3 regions of the Sphingobium sp. B11D3D genome follow, and region 1 is predicted to be linked to each of the others. Evidence: predicted binding sites of a transcription regulator. Region 1 holds the regulator's gene; each other region holds the start of a gene.
What was found. Region 1 encodes LexA, which represses DNA repair genes until DNA is damaged. Its sites were predicted from a motif close to GTTCCNCNCTTGTTCT; they were not measured.
Positions count from the first base shown of each region.

Region 1 (5,048 bases):
CAACGGCGCCGTATCCGGACAGGCAGGTATTTTTAAGCCGCACCGGATAGCTGACGTTCTCACCGTCAACCCAGCCTGATGACCGCCCCTGGAAGCGTCCCGCCCGAACCGTCCTACTCAATCCATAGCCCATGCGCCCGGTGCCAGTCTTCCAGCCCCTCGTCTGGATAGCCGTCGAAGCACTGGTCATCCGACCCGATCTGCGGCTCGACCCAATTCGCCTTTGATCCGAGCATCATGTGCACCAGCGACGGCGGCTTGGGCAAATCGCTGTCGATCGCGGAAGCGAAAGGGTGGAGCAGGTCGGGATACTCCGGGCTGAACACCCAGAGCGCGCTCGCACAGGCGGGGCAGAAGTGTCGCTCGCCGGTGCTGACGCGGCATCCGCCTTCGCCATCGTCCAGCGTAGCGTGATAGACGGCGGTCTCGCCTTCCACCTTGAGCGTGCGCTTGTCGGCGTGGAGATTGATGGCATAGCCGCCACCGCCGGCGGTCTTGCGGCAGATCGAGCAATAGCAACGCAGAAATGGCACCGGCGCGTGGCTGTCGACGGAAAAGCGCACGGCGCCGCATCGACAGGAACCTTCGAGCTTGAGGGGCATGGCACAGTCCTCCCTTGTGATCGTCTCTCAAGCTGAACCGCTGCCCTCCCCGCCGGTTCCCTCAGCGTCCATCGCGCGCTTCCCCTTGCGGCCACTTAATCCTTGATCTGCGCGCGCATCCTCCGCATGGCGAGCGCGCCCGGTGCCCGGCCCATGTCCGGTGGCCGCGTGCCCTGGCAGGAGATGTCCGCCCGTGATCGTTCGCAACCGCCTTGGCTTGCTCGAAGTGCTGTTCGCCTACCGCGGCACGATCATGCCGCATATCCAGCATCGGCTGGCGGGCATCGCCGTGGCCAGTGTCGCGGCCATTCTCGCGGCCCGCGCCTGGCCCGGGCTGTTCGCGCAGATCAGCGGCATTCCATTCGCGCTGATCGGCCTGTCGCTCTCTATCTTCATGAGCTTCCGCAACAGTGCCTGCTATGATCGCTGGTGGGAGGGCCGCAAACAGTGGGGTGCGCTGATCATCGCGAGCCGCTCCTTCGCACGGCTCACGTCCTCGCTGCCTGAGGAGGAGCGCGCCCCGCTGCTCCGCGGCGTCTGCGGCTTCACCAACGGTCTTGCAGCCCGCCTGCGTCAGCACGACGAGGCTGCCGCCATCGGCCGGTGGGTGAACGATGGACCATGGCGCACCTCCCCGAACCCGACCGACACGGTGCTTTATGAGATGGGCGCACATTGCCTACGCCTCGCAGCCGACGGGCAGATCAACCCCATCCACCACTCGCTCATCGAGGGCCAACTCAAGGCGCTCAGCGATGTGCAGGCGGCCTGTGAACGGATCGCCAGCACGCCGGTTCCGTTCACCTATTCGCTCATCCTCCACCGTACGACCTATGTCTTCTGCCTGTTGCTGCCCTTCGCCCTGGCTGGTTCGCTGGGCTGGTGGGCCCTCATTCCGGTGCTGGTGGCGAGCTACACCTTCTTCGGGCTGGATGCTTTGGGCGATCAGCTGGAAGACCCGTTCGGCTATGATCCCAACGATTTGCCGCTCGATGCGATGACGCGGACGGTGGAACGCGAAATGCTCGCCCGCCTCGGCGCGACCGACCTCCCCGCACCCATCGCGCCCGATCAGCACATCCTGACCTGATCGCTCGCTAGCGCAAGGCTAGAGCGCACCGAAACCTGAGATATTTGGCCGATCCGTGTTGACGCGGCTCGATTCGTTTCCTAAACGTTCTCCGTCCGTTCCATATTGGGGAACCACTCATGTTGACCGCCAAGCAACAGCAACTGCTCAGCTACATCAAGCAGCATCTCGATCAGGGTGGCGTCTCGCCCAGTTTCGAGGAGATGAAGGAGGCGCTGGACCTCAAATCGAAGTCCGGCATCCATCGGCTGATCAGCGCGCTGGAAGAGCGCGGCTTCATCCGCAGGCTGCCCAATCGTGCGCGGGCGCTTGAAATCCTCAAACTGCCCGATGGTATGCCCGTGGCGGAGCGGACGGAAGAGCCGGCGGCGGCCACCAACGTGACCCCGCTGCGCAAGGCGGCCACCGCGCCGGCGCGGACGATCTCCATCGCCGCCAATGACGTGATCGAAATTCCGCTGCATGGGCGCATCGCTGCCGGTCTTCCCATCGAGGCGATGGAGAGCGACACCATGTTGCCGGTCCCGGCCGCGTTGCTGGGCGCCGGCGATCATTACGCGCTAGAAGTCTCCGGTGACTCGATGATCGAAGCAGGGATTTTTGACGGTGACTTCGCGCTGATCCAGCGGACCGAAACGGCGCGCGATGGCCAGATCGTCGTGGCCCTCATCGACGAGAATGAAGCGACGCTCAAATATTTCCATCATGACGGCCGCAAGGTGCGGCTCGATCCTGCCAATCGCGACCATGAGCCCCAAACCTATGAGGCGCGGCAGGTGCGCATTCAGGGCCGGCTCGCAGGGCTCTTGCGGCGCTATAACTGAGGCGGGCGATATGGGACGCCGGCTCTAGCGCGAACTAGTGCTCACGATCCAGGGATGGCGGCTGCGCGGGTCGTGGCCCGGCACGATCTCCCGACTGTCGAGCAGGATCAGTGCACCGCCCATGGCATTCAGCGCAGGCCGATCCAGCTTTGCCCAGCGCGGCACACATCCCGGCGGCAGGCGCCGGTCAGCGATCACAAGATCGGCCTGCGCGCAGGCGGCCACCAACTCGGGATAGGGAACGAGCAGGCGCGAGCGACTGATCAGCAGGTGAACCGGCGGCTGGCCGGTACGGCCCGGCAATGTCATCGCGCACATGTCCCGCGTGCATCGCGTGTCCGGCGCCTGCGTCAGGGACGCAAACTCACCGTCATAGGCGCTGGCCTCGGCCAAAGTGGTACGAACATAATCCCCGCTTCGGTTCCGCAACAACGCCATGCGCCCATCGCCCAGGCGCACCGCCACATGATGACCATCGGCGGTGACCAGCACATCGGCGGACGGCGCTAGAAATGTCAGGAAAAAGCCGAGCGCCGCCAGAGGCAGGCCCCACCATCGCAGCGCCGTGTGCCAAAGCATCAGCCACAAGAGGCCGATCATGGCGAGCGCAAAGGCCAGTCCGCTGGAGACGGGCAGCGACAGCGTGGCAAAGGGCTGACTGGCGACAGTATGCGCAATCCAGAGCAGGAACTTGAGCGCCACGCCGACAACCCACCAGACCGGCGCCCCCAGCCCCACAGCGTCGAGTAGCAGCGCGAGCACTTCGGCCGGCATCACCACGAAACTGGTCAGCGGAATGGCAATCATATTGGCCGCAGCGCCCAGCAGGCCGGAGCGATGAAAATGAGCGAAGGCAATCGGCGTCAGCACCAGTTCCACCAGCAAACCTGTCGCCAGCAAGGCGCCGAGGCTGCGGGTCCAGCGCTTTATCCGCCCCTCGTCGCGTCGCTCGAACAGCCGCCGTGCAGGCGGATATTCGTAAAGCGCCACGATGGCGGTCACGGCCATGAAGCTCATCTGAAAGCTGGGGCCGATGACAGCCTCCGGCCAGAAGATCATCACGATCAGCGCGCCGGTCGCGATCAGTCGCAGCCCGATTGCCTCGCGGCCCAGAGCCATGCCCGCGATCACCAGCAGAGCGGCAATGCAGGAGCGGATCGTCGGCACCTGCGCCCCGGTGAACACAGTGTATCCGATGCCCGCCGCGCCGCCCACGCAGGCGGCGATCATCAGCACCGGCCAGCGCAGCGCAAGGGTCGGCGACAGCGCAAGCAGACTGACCATGATGAGAATCACGCCGCCGATCAGCGCGGAAACGTGCAAGCCACTGATCGAGAGCAGATGGGCAAGCCCGCTGCGCCGCATCGCGTCCGCATCCGCCTCGCTGATCCAGTTCTGATTGCCCGTGGCGAGCGTGATCGCAATCGTCCCTTCCGGCCCCGGCAACCGCGCGGCGATGTGGTGGGCGAGTGTCGCGCGCGCATCCCCGCCAGCGGTTGCCGCATCGATGCGCTGCACTTTGCCGAGTGCCCGCCCGGTAGCGCCGAGGCCGGAAAAATAGGCCGCCCGCGCAAAATCATAAGCGCCCGGCAGGGCAGCCGGTGCAGGCGGCATCAGCCGCGCGCGTAGGGCAATGCGGTCGCCAGCGGCAATCTCTTCGCCCATCTGATCGGGCGCCGCGTTGATGCGGACCCGCGCCGGCAGGTCAGGGCGGGACAGCGGCGCGACCTCCAGCCGCACCAGTCCCCGGGCAGCCAAGGGCGTTGCCGAGAGGACTCGAGCCTCCATCTCCACCACCGCGGCGCGCGAAAGTGGCGGCTGCGCCACGAGCAGCGCTTTGGCCCAGATCAGCAGACAGCCCGCCGCCAACAGCACCGCCCCGATGGCCAGCGCAGCAGGCAATCGCCCTCCGCGCCCCACGGCGCCAAAGGCAGCGGCGGCGCCCAGCCAGAAGGCGATCCACGCCATCCACTGCGGTGGCGCAGGCAGCGTGAACCAGGCGATAATCCCGGCGCCCAGCAGGATCGGCACCCACAATGGCAGTTGCGCCCGCTCAGCCTCCAGCACCGATTCCGCTCGCGCATGAAGCCGTCCCAACCAGACACTGCTGCGGCGCAACAACGGTATTTGTCGAGCCGGAAAAGGCGTGCTAGGGGCATTCTCGTTCACTAGGAAACCCACCCGCGACATAAGGGAAAAGCAGGCATAGCGTGGCAGAAGGACGGAAACAAACAGGCACGGTCGTCACCCGCTTTGCCCCCTCGCCTACGGGATATCTCCACATTGGCGGCGCACGCACGGCGCTGTTCAACTATCTTTTCGCCCGTCACCATGGCGGCAAGTTCCTGCTGCGCGTCGAGGATACCGACCGCGCCCGCTCGACCGAATCCGCGATCGAGGCGATCTTCGACGGCTTGAGCTGGCTGGGCCTTGCAGGCGATAATGAACCGGTCTTCCAGTTCGCGCGTGCGGCACGCCATGCCGAAGTCGCCAACGCCCTGCTCGATGCCGGCCATGCCTATAAATGCTTCG
Region 1 covers NZ_JAOQOG010000001.1:1,549,284-1,554,331, reverse strand. The annotation lists gene M2334_RS07310 (GFA family protein) at 114-602, opposite strand; gene M2334_RS07305 (bestrophin family protein) at 796-1,692, shown strand; gene lexA (transcriptional repressor LexA) at 1,812-2,516, shown strand; gene M2334_RS07295 (ComEC/Rec2 family competence protein) at 2,541-4,634, opposite strand; gene gltX (glutamate--tRNA ligase) at 4,727-5,048, shown strand, end outside.

Region 2 (5,048 bases), 1.2 Mb from region 1:
CGCTTCCACCTGCGCCTGACAGCTCATGCTGCCGAAATGCGGCAGCGGTTTGCCGGGGATGGGCGTGATGGGATAGGCCAGTTGCGGATTGCCGCTCATCGGCATCCGGTTTTCGATCCGCTGGCAATCCGGCGCGAAATGATCGCCTTTGTTGCGCAGCATATTATCGAAGTTCCGGTCGGCCAGTGCGATCATTTCGGCGCGGGACAGGCGCTCGCGCTTGGGCACGATGGTGCGCAGGCCTGCTCTGACCTCCGTCGGCATGGAGGGATGCTGCGGCGCGAATGACCGGCCGATCACCGTCTCGGCTTCCGCGATCCGCCCGGCGACGATCTTGAGGCGCGTGGCATAGCCGACAGTCTTGCCGGCCTCCTTCACTTCCCCCAGCACCGCGACTTGCCCGGCGGACACATCGGCGGCCCGTGCCTGGTAGCTGCTATAGCCATCCGTCGTCTGCCAGAGCCCCTCGCCCGGCGCCACCGGCGCGCCATTCTCGGTGGCGCGAAAGTCCGGTGCGAGATCGAGACCGGCGGGGGTCCCCTGCTCGACGGCGGCAAGATAGCGGTCCACATGCGCATAGAGGCAGGCGCGGTCGCATGGCGGCGCGGCCTCCCGTGCCAGCGTCGGCAAGCCGGGGAAGAGCAGCAGCGCGAGGGCGATAGCACGCCGTGCAAAGCGGATCATCCGTCAGTCCTTTCCGTCGCGCAGATCGCCCTGCCAGCCGCTGTCGGCCTCATAAGGCGCGAATTTGAAGATCGCCTCGACCTCGTGAATCTTGCCGCCGCGCACGCCGAGGATTTCCGCATTGAGCAGCGAGACCGGCCGGCGGGGCTTGTCATGGCAGATCGTGCCATAGCCGGGGATCTCGTTGCACCGGCCGTTCTTGTACCAGCGCATGACATAGACGCCGAAGACGAGCTGCTTCTCCTCATCGAGCAGGAGGAAGCGGCGGGGCTCGACCGCGTCGAGCTGGTCGAAGAGGTGCAGGCTGATCTGCTGGCCGCAGCCCATGCTGCCGAAATGCGGCTTGGGCACGCCGGGGATCGTGCCGATGGGATAGTTGAGTTCCGCATTGCCGCTCATCGCCATGCGGTTCTCGATCCGCTGGCAATCCTCCGCATAAAGGGAGCCGTCGGCCGCGAGCAGCGCGTCGAAATTGGCATTGGCCGTCTCGATCATCTGCTGGCGGGTCAGCCGCTCGGCGGGGGGAACGATATTGGCGAACGACGCGCGCGGCGCCTGCTCGATCGATGATCCCGGCACCCGCCCGCGCCCGAGAATCGTCTCCACCTCAGTGATCTTGCGATCCGCCACCTTGAGGCGCAGCGCGATGGTGACCTTGCCCTCCCCTTCCAGCACCTCGCCGATATAGCCGACGGTGCCGCTCACCGGATCGGCGAGGTCGATGCGATAGGTGCCAAGGCCGGTCGCCGTCTGCCACAGGCCCGCGCCCAGAGGGACCTCCTGCGCATCCTCCGTCGCGCGATATTGCGCTGCCACCGGCGCCCGAGCGGGCGCGCGCGCGACCATGGCGGCCAGATACTGGTCCATGATCTCGGTGAGGCAGGTGCGGTCACAGGCCGCCGGGGCGGCAGGTCCGGCAGCCATCGCCGGGGCGGCGAGCAGGAGCGCGGCCATCGCGGCCAGCCCCCGGATGGGACGCGCGATCATGACTGCACGGGACGCGGGCGGGGCCGGATGCGGGTGATCTTGCCGCATGGAATCTCGTAGAGCAGCACGCCGCGCAACCGCCAGTCATCGCCCGCCTTCAAGGGCCGTGAGCCAAAGTCCGGCCAGTCGCTGGTGGCCTGAAAATGCGCTTCCAGATCGACCGTCGCGCCCTGCGGTTGCACCTCGATGGCGTGCGGGGTCACATGCTCCTGCAGCCCACGGGCATCGACGTCGCGATAGAAAGCGATGATGGCATCGCGCCCCTTGAGATCGGGCCACTTCCCGCCTTTCACGAGGACGACATCGGCGTCGTAATAGCTGGTGAAGCAGGCATAATCGCGCGCATTGAAACAGAGGAAATAGCGCTCGAAATCGGCCTTGGTCATGCCGGGCGACGGGCAATTTTCGGCCGCCACAGCCGGTTGGGCGAGCGATCCGAGCATGGCAAGCATGAGCGCTTTGCCGACGGCTGACCTGAACCGCATCCCTGTAACCTCCCCCTCATGACGCACATCCGCATGCAGCGGATAAATCGTGATACGTCGTTGTAGTTTATTCCGTCCTGCAGGGCCGCCTTGTCAAGCGAAATGCCCGGTGAGCGAAACCGCCCTTGTGACCTTCTGACGGAGGCTGGCGGGCCAATGATCGTTCCACTCCAGTGGCTTGGGTCGCGATCGGACAAGCTGCCGGAACGATCCCTTGACCCTGCTCAGAATAGGAACATAATAGGAACATATGAGACTCGCCCCTGCCCTTTTGTGCGATCACGCGATGCCGGATGCCCCCTCCCGAAAGGCGTTCGGCATCGCCGCGATCGATACGCTGCTGGGCGGCGGGCTGGCGCGCGGGCGGGTGCATGAAGTCTATGCCGCAGAGGTGGACGATGTCGCCGCAGCGGCGGGTTTCGTCGTCTCGCTGGCGACGGGTCTGAGCGAGGCCGAGGGCAAAGTGCTGTGGCTCCGCGAGAGACAGGCGAGCCAAAAAGGCGGCGTGGCGCAGGGCCATGGCTGGGCCGAACTGGGCGGCGCCCCCGGCCTGGGGCTGATCGGCACCGTCAGGGACAGCATGGACCTGCTGCGCGCGGCCGTGGATGCCTTGCGCTGCTCTGGCTTGAGCGCAGTCGTGGTGGAAGGCTGGGGCTCGATGCCTGCACTGGACCTGACCGCCAGCCGCCGCCTGACTCTGGCGGCAGAGAAATCCGGCGTGACATTGCTGCTGCTGCGCCCGGACGCGCCGCCCGTGCCCAGCGCGGCACAGACCCGCTGGCAGGTGGCCGCCGCACCTTCGCTCGCGCTGCCGGGCAATGCGCCCGGACTGCCGACCTTCGATGTGACCTTGCTGCGCCAGCGTTCCGGCCCTTGCGGCCTTTCCTGGCGGCTGGAGTGGGACCGTGACCGACGCTTGTTCCGTGAAGCGGCGCTATCTGGCGCTGTGGTTTCCGCTCCTGCCCACAGAAAGGCTGCGGATTCAACAGGGGATCGAGAGCGCGGGGACCGGCGGGCAGCCTGACGGGCCGCTGGTCCTCGTCGCCAAGATCAAGGGTGCATTGCGGCTGTGCGCCGTCGATGCGCAGGCCCGCGCACTCGGTATCTCACCCGGCCAGACGCTGGCCGATGCCCGCGCGCTGCAGCCCGACCTCATCGTGGCCGACATGGACGAAGAGGCCGACCGTCACTGGCTGCAGCGGCTGGCCCGGCATTGCATCGCCTGGTCACCGCATGTCACCCTCGCCCCGCCCGATGGGATAACGCTGGATATTGCGGGAAGCGACCATCTGTTCGGCGGCGAGGCAGGCCTGGCCGCGCAGGCCGAGGATGCCTTCGCCGCGATTGGCATGAGCGTGCGCATGGCCACAGCCTCTACCGCGCAGGGCGCGCAGGCGCTGGCCCGTCATGCCCGCCTGCCCGTCACCAGCGAGCGGGAGGCGCTGCGGGCACTGCCCGTGCTGGCGCTGGGGCTGGACGAGGAGGCGACGCTCGCCTTGCGCCGGGCCGGACTGAAGACCATCGGCGATCTGGCGTCACGGGCCGCCGCCAGCATCGCCGCGCGATTCGGGGCGGACGCGGTGACTGCCTTGCGCCGCCTGCTGGGCGAGGAACAGGCGCCGATCGATCCGCTCGCACAGCCCGAGCCACTCCATTTCGAGCGCCGTTTTGCCGAGCCGGTTGCCTTGCAGGCCAGCATCGCCGGCTGTTTTCTCGATCTGCTGCGCGAGGCGGCCCGGACACTCGATGAGCGCGGACTGGGTGGCCGGCGCTTTGTCCTGACATTGTTCCGCAGCGATGGGGCGCGCCATCGGCTGGCGATCGAGACCGGTCTGCCCACGCGCGATCCGGCGCCGGTGTTGCGCCTGTTCGACGAGCGCATCGGGACGCTGGCCGATCCGCTCGACCCCGGCTTTGGCTATGACCGCATCACCTTGTTCCTACCCGTCACCGAGCCGCTCGGCACCAGCCAGCCGGCTCTGGATGGCAGCGAGCAGGATGCCGGCGCGCTGGCCGATCTGATCGACCGGTTGAGCACCCGCCTGGGGCCGGCCAGCCTGTGTCGCCTTGAGCCGCAGGACAGCCATATTCCCGAACAGGCGCAGCTTGCCTTGCCGGCGATCCATGCCCGCGCCCCCCTTCCATGGCCCACGCCGCCGGTGGGCGAGCCGCCCTTGCGGCCGCTGTTCCTGTTCGATCCGCCGCAGCCGGTGGAGGTGATCGCGCAAGTGCCGGACGGCCCGCCGCATCGCTTCCGCTGGAAACGCAGGCTGCACGAGGTGCGGCTCTACGAAGGCCCCGAGCGGATCGCCTCCGAATGGTGGCGGCGCAAGGGCGGCGAAGCCCCCGGCAAGGCAGGGCTGACGCGGGACTATTACCGGATCGAGGACGTGCGCGGGCGACGCTACTGGATCTTCCGCCACGGGCTTTATGATGAAAAGCCCGATCCGAACTGGTATCTCCACGGGCTGTTCGCATGAGCGACCCGCCCCCTTTCGCAGAGCTGGTCGCGGCCACCAATTACAGCTTCCTGCGCGGCGCTTCGCATCCCGCGCATATGGTGGCGCAGGCCCATCATCTGGGCATGGCCGGGCTGGGCATTGCGGATCGCAACACGGTGGCAGGCGTCGTGCGCGCGCATGTGGCCTGGCGGGAGATCGGCGGGCCTGCCACCGGTTTTCGCCTTGCTGTCGGCGCGCGGCTGGTCTTTGCGGATGGGACGCCGGATATCGTCGCCTATCCTGCCACCCGCCATGGCTGGGGACGGCTGACACGACTGCTGACGCTGGGTAACCGCCGCGCGGAAAAAGGTGATTGCACGCTCAATCTGCCGGATCTGCTCGATCATGCCGACGACCTGTTGCTGATCGCCACCGGGCGTGACCGGAGCCT
Region 2 covers NZ_JAOQOG010000001.1:2,759,216-2,764,263, forward strand. The annotation lists gene M2334_RS13035 (hypothetical protein) at 1-684, opposite strand, end outside; gene M2334_RS13040 (hypothetical protein) at 688-1,671, opposite strand; gene M2334_RS13045 (nuclear transport factor 2 family protein) at 1,668-2,156, opposite strand; gene M2334_RS13050 (ImuA family protein) at 2,407-3,180, shown strand; gene M2334_RS13055 (Y-family DNA polymerase) at 3,062-4,636, shown strand; gene M2334_RS13060 (error-prone DNA polymerase) at 4,633-5,048, shown strand, end outside.
Region 2: M2334_RS13050 (ImuA family protein) is a predicted target of LexA. The motif match lies at 2,389-2,404, and genes of this name have one in related genera.

Region 3 (5,048 bases), 1.3 Mb from region 1:
CGGCCATAGAGGCGGCTCTGTGCCTTGATGCTCGCCGCCTCGACAACGTCGCGCCCCCAGGTTTCCATGGGTGCGCCGCGATGGAAGGCGACATCGAGCGAGCGGCGGATGTAACGCTGCGTTGCAGCCGGGAAGGAGGCAAACTCGCGCAGTTCCGCGAGGGTTACGGCCCCGTCAGTCGGCTTGGAATGCTGACCCAATGCTGCCTCCATCATTTACGTTTCGGAGATTATGCCCCTGCCTGGTTACCGGCAGCTTAAGCCTCCGTTGTGCAACGTTCACATGGAATCAGATTATCTTGTGCGACGCAACAGGAATTTTCCTAAGCGGCATTCAGTTTGCCGAAAATATCCGGAAACCCTTGTAATTCCTGAACTATCTGGTGGAGTATCGCCAAGAAAATCATGCTGCATCGCAACATGAAACTAAGAAACTCGAGTCCGGTCGCGGCCCCCGCCAGCCACCGGCCTGTATTTCTTTGCCCTCGTTCCCCCGATAGTAGCCGCTTGGCGCCACAAGGCAAGCAGACCGGTGCGTGCGACAAATGCCCACGGTTGCGGGAAAGCCCGCAAAGTGAGGATCAGGCCGCCGCGGCGCCCTTGGGCGAAATCGTGGGGGCAGTCCGGAACAGCTCGCCGAACGGATCGTCCTCGACCTCCGGTGCCGGCGCTTCACGCACGGTGGCGCGGCGCATGTCGCGACGCTCGTTCCAGTCGAACTGGCCGCCCTTGTGGAACACGGCAAGATTGTCCCAGATCACCATGTCGCCGACGGCATAGTCGACGCTGATCGCATATTGGTCCTGCGTCGCGAAAGCGTTGAGATAATCGATCAGTTCGCGGCTCTCTTCCCAGCCCCAGCCGACCACGCGGTAGCAGTGCGCGCCGGCGTAGATCATCTTGCGGCCCGAGCCTTTGTGGACATGCACCAGCTTGTGGACCGGGCGGTGACGCGCCTCGATATCCTCGCGGCTGATTTCGGCGCCGCCCTGCTTGCGCGACCACCAGAGGCTGTGCTCGCATTCCAGATTTTCGATCTTGTCCTTCACATCCTGCGGCAGGTCGTCATAGGCCGAGCGTGCATCGGCAAACCAGGTCGGCCCGCCGGACGGCGGCACTTCGACGGCGCGGAGCATGGAATAAGATGTGCGCAGGTCCATGAAGCTGCTGTCCGTGTGCCAGATCTGGTCACCCTTGCGATAGGTCGTGGCGCCCGGATCCCAGTTGATCTCGCCCTGCGCATTGAGATTGCCGGCGTTGAACAGGAAGATGCGCGGGCGGCCCTCGCGGGGCGGCAGGCTCTCCAGATGGCCGAAATTGCGTGCGAAGGCGATCTGCCCCTCATCGTCCAGCCCGGTGTTCCGGTAGACGGTCACGCCCCAGCGATCCTGCTGAGCGATCAGCTCGGCGACCGTATCCGCATCCAGCGGCTTGCTGATGTCCACGCCAGAAATCTCGGCGCCGAAACGGGGGGTGATGGGTGTGGCCGTGATCGTCATCAGTCTATCCTGCTCCTAAGGAGGCCGATAGTAGCACAATCATTAGCATGGTCAAGTATTCGCCACGCTTGGAATGCGCCCTGCTTCGCCAGCCTCGCGTCACGGCGATAGCGCCTCCCGCCTAGCTTTTCGAGGCTTTCATGCTGGCAAGAACCTCGCGCAGGGCGCTCAGCCCCGCCGGCTTGGGAAGCATCGGCCAATCCCTGGTGCCATCGCCCAGATAGCTGCTGTCCGGATAGCCGCTCATCACCACGAACGGGATTTTGCGGGCCTCCAGTTCCATCAGCACCGGCTCCGAGGTTTCGCCGCCCAGATTATAATCGACGATCGCGCCGGTGATATTGCCGCTTTCCAGAGCTGTAATCGCCTGGCTTACTGTGGCGACGGGATAGACTTCATCCGCCCCCAATTCGCGCAACGTCAACTCAAGGTCGAGCGCGATAAGCATTTCATCTTCAAGCAAAAGAACATTCAGCATCCCCGGTTCCTCGAACATTCAACGAGAGGCGCCGGCCTGCCCCTGTTACTGACCCTTTGCGGCCCGTTTACTATCATGAACGCGGCTCTGCGGTGCCTCTATGCGCGGTGAGTTGATGGATGTCTGTTCACTTTTGAACATAGACGGGAACTGCGGCGGGGGCTGATCGTTATGCATCGCATGCACGACATCGTCTCGCCCGGCATCGATCATAACAATCTGGTGGCAGCGCTGAACCCTGCCGATCTGGCCCTGATGGCCAAAGTGGCGCGCGTCGTGCGCCTACCCACGGGCACGACCCTTTACGACCCCGGCGATACCGTGGTGGCCGCTTATTTCCCCCTTGGCGATGCGGTCGCGACTTTCCACGTGCTGATGGACGACGGCTCGTCGGTCGAGATCGCGATGGTCGGCCGTGAGGGGGCTGTGGGCGGCATTGTCAGCAGCGGGCGGCTCGCGGCCTATTCCCGCTCCTGCGTGATGCATGGCGGCTATTTCGCCCGGTTCGATTCTGCGACGCTGGAGACGCTGAAAGCGAGTTCTCCCGCTATTCGCGATCTGCTCAGCCGCTATGCGGACTGTCTGCTCGCCCAGATTTTTCAGTCGGTCGCGTGTAACGCGGTCCACAGCCTGGAGATGCGGGCGGCCAAATGGCTGACGGCCGCTGTCGATCGCACCGGCAACAATCAGGTGATGATGACGCAGGAGGAATTCGGGTCCCTGCTGGGCATTGCGCGCAGCTATGCCAGCCGCCTGATCAAAAGCTTCAAGACCGACGGGCTCGTCCAGACCCGGCGTGGCTCGCTCGTGGTGCTGGATGCGGATCGGCTGCGTCAGCGCGCCTGTTCATGCAACGATATGGTGCGCACCCATTTCGATCACGTGCTGGCGGGCGTCTATCCAGACCCCGCCGAGCTTGAGCACCTGGTCCACGACGTCAGCCCCTAACGTTTGCCAGGAGCTGTCGCGCGGGAGATGGCCTCCTACTTTCTGGTCTTCGGCGGGAGCGGCGCGCATTTGGTTTTGTCGCCAGCCAGACAGGCCGCGACATCCGCTTCCCACTTCGCCCGCGCCTCAGCGGCCTGCGCCTGTTCCGCGGCGATTTCTGCATCCCGCGCCGCCAGCGCGTCCCGATAGGTCTGTTCACGCGCGGCCTGCTCGTCGGCAATGGCCTTCTTCTGCGCCTCGAAATCGCTCATCTGCTGCGCAGCCAGCTTTGCCTGCTCGGCATGGAGCACACGCCGCTCTTCCTGCTCCTGCGGCGTGTCCTGCGCCAGCGCGACGGTGGCTGAGACCATCATGGTGCCTGCAAGGGTCGCCAGTCGTGCGTAACGTGCCAGGGTCATGTCGTTCTCCGTCGTCTGTCAGGCCGGGCATTCCACGCCACGGCCTGCTGGTACAATGATTAAGATCAAGACTCGATGCACGTGCAATCGCGCGAATGTCCGTCGGGCCATCTCGCATCTGGCCTCGGGCGATCCTATCTGTGCCTCTGGCTGAACCTTGCCGCTGGATTCCCTTCAGGAACAGAGATAGAACACCGCCCATGAGCCTTACCCATATTTCGGTGCGCGGCGCGCGCGAGCACAATCTCAAGGGCATTGACGTGGATCTGCCGCGCGATGCGCTGGTCGTCATCACGGGCCTCTCCGGCAGCGGCAAGTCGAGCCTCGCCTTCGACACCATCTATGCCGAGGGCCAGCGGCGCTATGTGGAGTCCCTCTCTGCTTATGCGCGCCAGTTCCTGGAGATGATGCAGAAGCCGGATGTCGAGCATATCGACGGCCTCTCGCCGGCCATCTCGATCGAGCAGAAGACCACGAGCCGCAACCCGCGTTCCACGGTCGCGACCGTGACCGAGATCTACGACTATATGCGCCTGCTGTGGGCGCGCGTGGGCGTGCCTTATTCCCCCGCCACCGGCTTGCCGATCAGCGCGCAGACGGTGAGCCAGATGGTCGACCGCGTGCTGGCGCTTCCGGAGGGGACGCGGGTCTATCTGCTCGCCCCGGTCGTGCGGGGCCGCAAGGGCGAGTATCGCAAGGAGCTGGCCGAGTGGCAGCGCGCCGGCTTCACCCGCGTGCGCATCGATGGCGAGTTCTACCCCATCGAGGAAGCCCCCGCGCTCGACAAGAAGTACAAGCACGACATCGAGGTGGTGGTGGACCGCGTGGTGGTCCGCGAGGATATGGCGCAGCGGCTGGCGGAGAGCTTCGAGACGGCGCTCAAGCTGGCCGAGGGGCTGGCTTATGTGGATTTGGCTGAGGGGACGGTGGCGGAACTGGGCAGCACGCCCTCCCCGTTCGTGTCGAGCGAAGTCGAGACACAAGAGGAGAACGCTGCTGGCATCTCGACTTCGCTCGATGCGAACGGAGGCAGTGCCAAAGGCAAGACCGGCATGAAAAACGCCGGCATCCCGGCCAACCGCATCATCTTCTCCGAAAAATTCGCATGCCCGGTCAGCGGCTTCACCATTCAGGAGATCGAGCCGCGCCTGTTCTCGTTCAACGCGCCGCAGGGCGCTTGCCCGGCCTGCGATGGCCTGGGCGAGAAGCTGGAGTTTGACGAGCAGCTCGTTGTCCCCAATGAGGCACTGACCCTCAAAAAGGGCGCGATCGTGCCCTGGGCCAAGTCCAATCCGCCGAGCCCTTATTACATGCAGGTGCTCGCCTCCCTCGCCAAGGCCTTCGGGTTCAGCCTGGAGACGCCGTGGAGCGAACTGCCGGGCGAGGTGCGCCTCATCATCCTGCACGGCACGGGCGGCAAGCCGGTCACCCTCACCTTCCAGGATGGGCGCAAGAGCTACAGCGTCTCCAAGCCGTTCGAGGGCGTGATCGGCAACCTCAACCGCCGGATGCTGCAGACGGACAGCGCCTGGATGCGCGAGGAGCTGGGCAAGTTCCAGACCGCGCAGCCCTGCGAGACCTGCGGCGGCGCGCGCCTCAAGCCCGAGGCGCTGGCCGTGAAGGTCGCGATGCAGGACATCGCCACCCCCACCCGCATGAGCGTGGTGGATGCGCTGGCCTGGTTCACCGCCCTGCCCCAGCAGCTGACCGACCAGCAGAACCAGAT
Region 3 covers NZ_JAOQOG010000001.1:2,809,573-2,814,620, forward strand. The annotation lists gene M2334_RS13275 (hypothetical protein) at 1-200, opposite strand, end outside; gene M2334_RS13280 (TauD/TfdA dioxygenase family protein) at 581-1,498, opposite strand; gene M2334_RS13285 (hypothetical protein) at 1,620-1,976, opposite strand; gene M2334_RS13290 (Crp/Fnr family transcriptional regulator) at 2,157-2,924, shown strand; gene M2334_RS13295 (hypothetical protein) at 2,960-3,322, opposite strand; gene uvrA (excinuclease ABC subunit UvrA) at 3,523-5,048, shown strand, end outside.
Region 3: uvrA (excinuclease ABC subunit UvrA) is a predicted target of LexA. The motif match lies at 3,500-3,515, and genes of this name have one in related genera.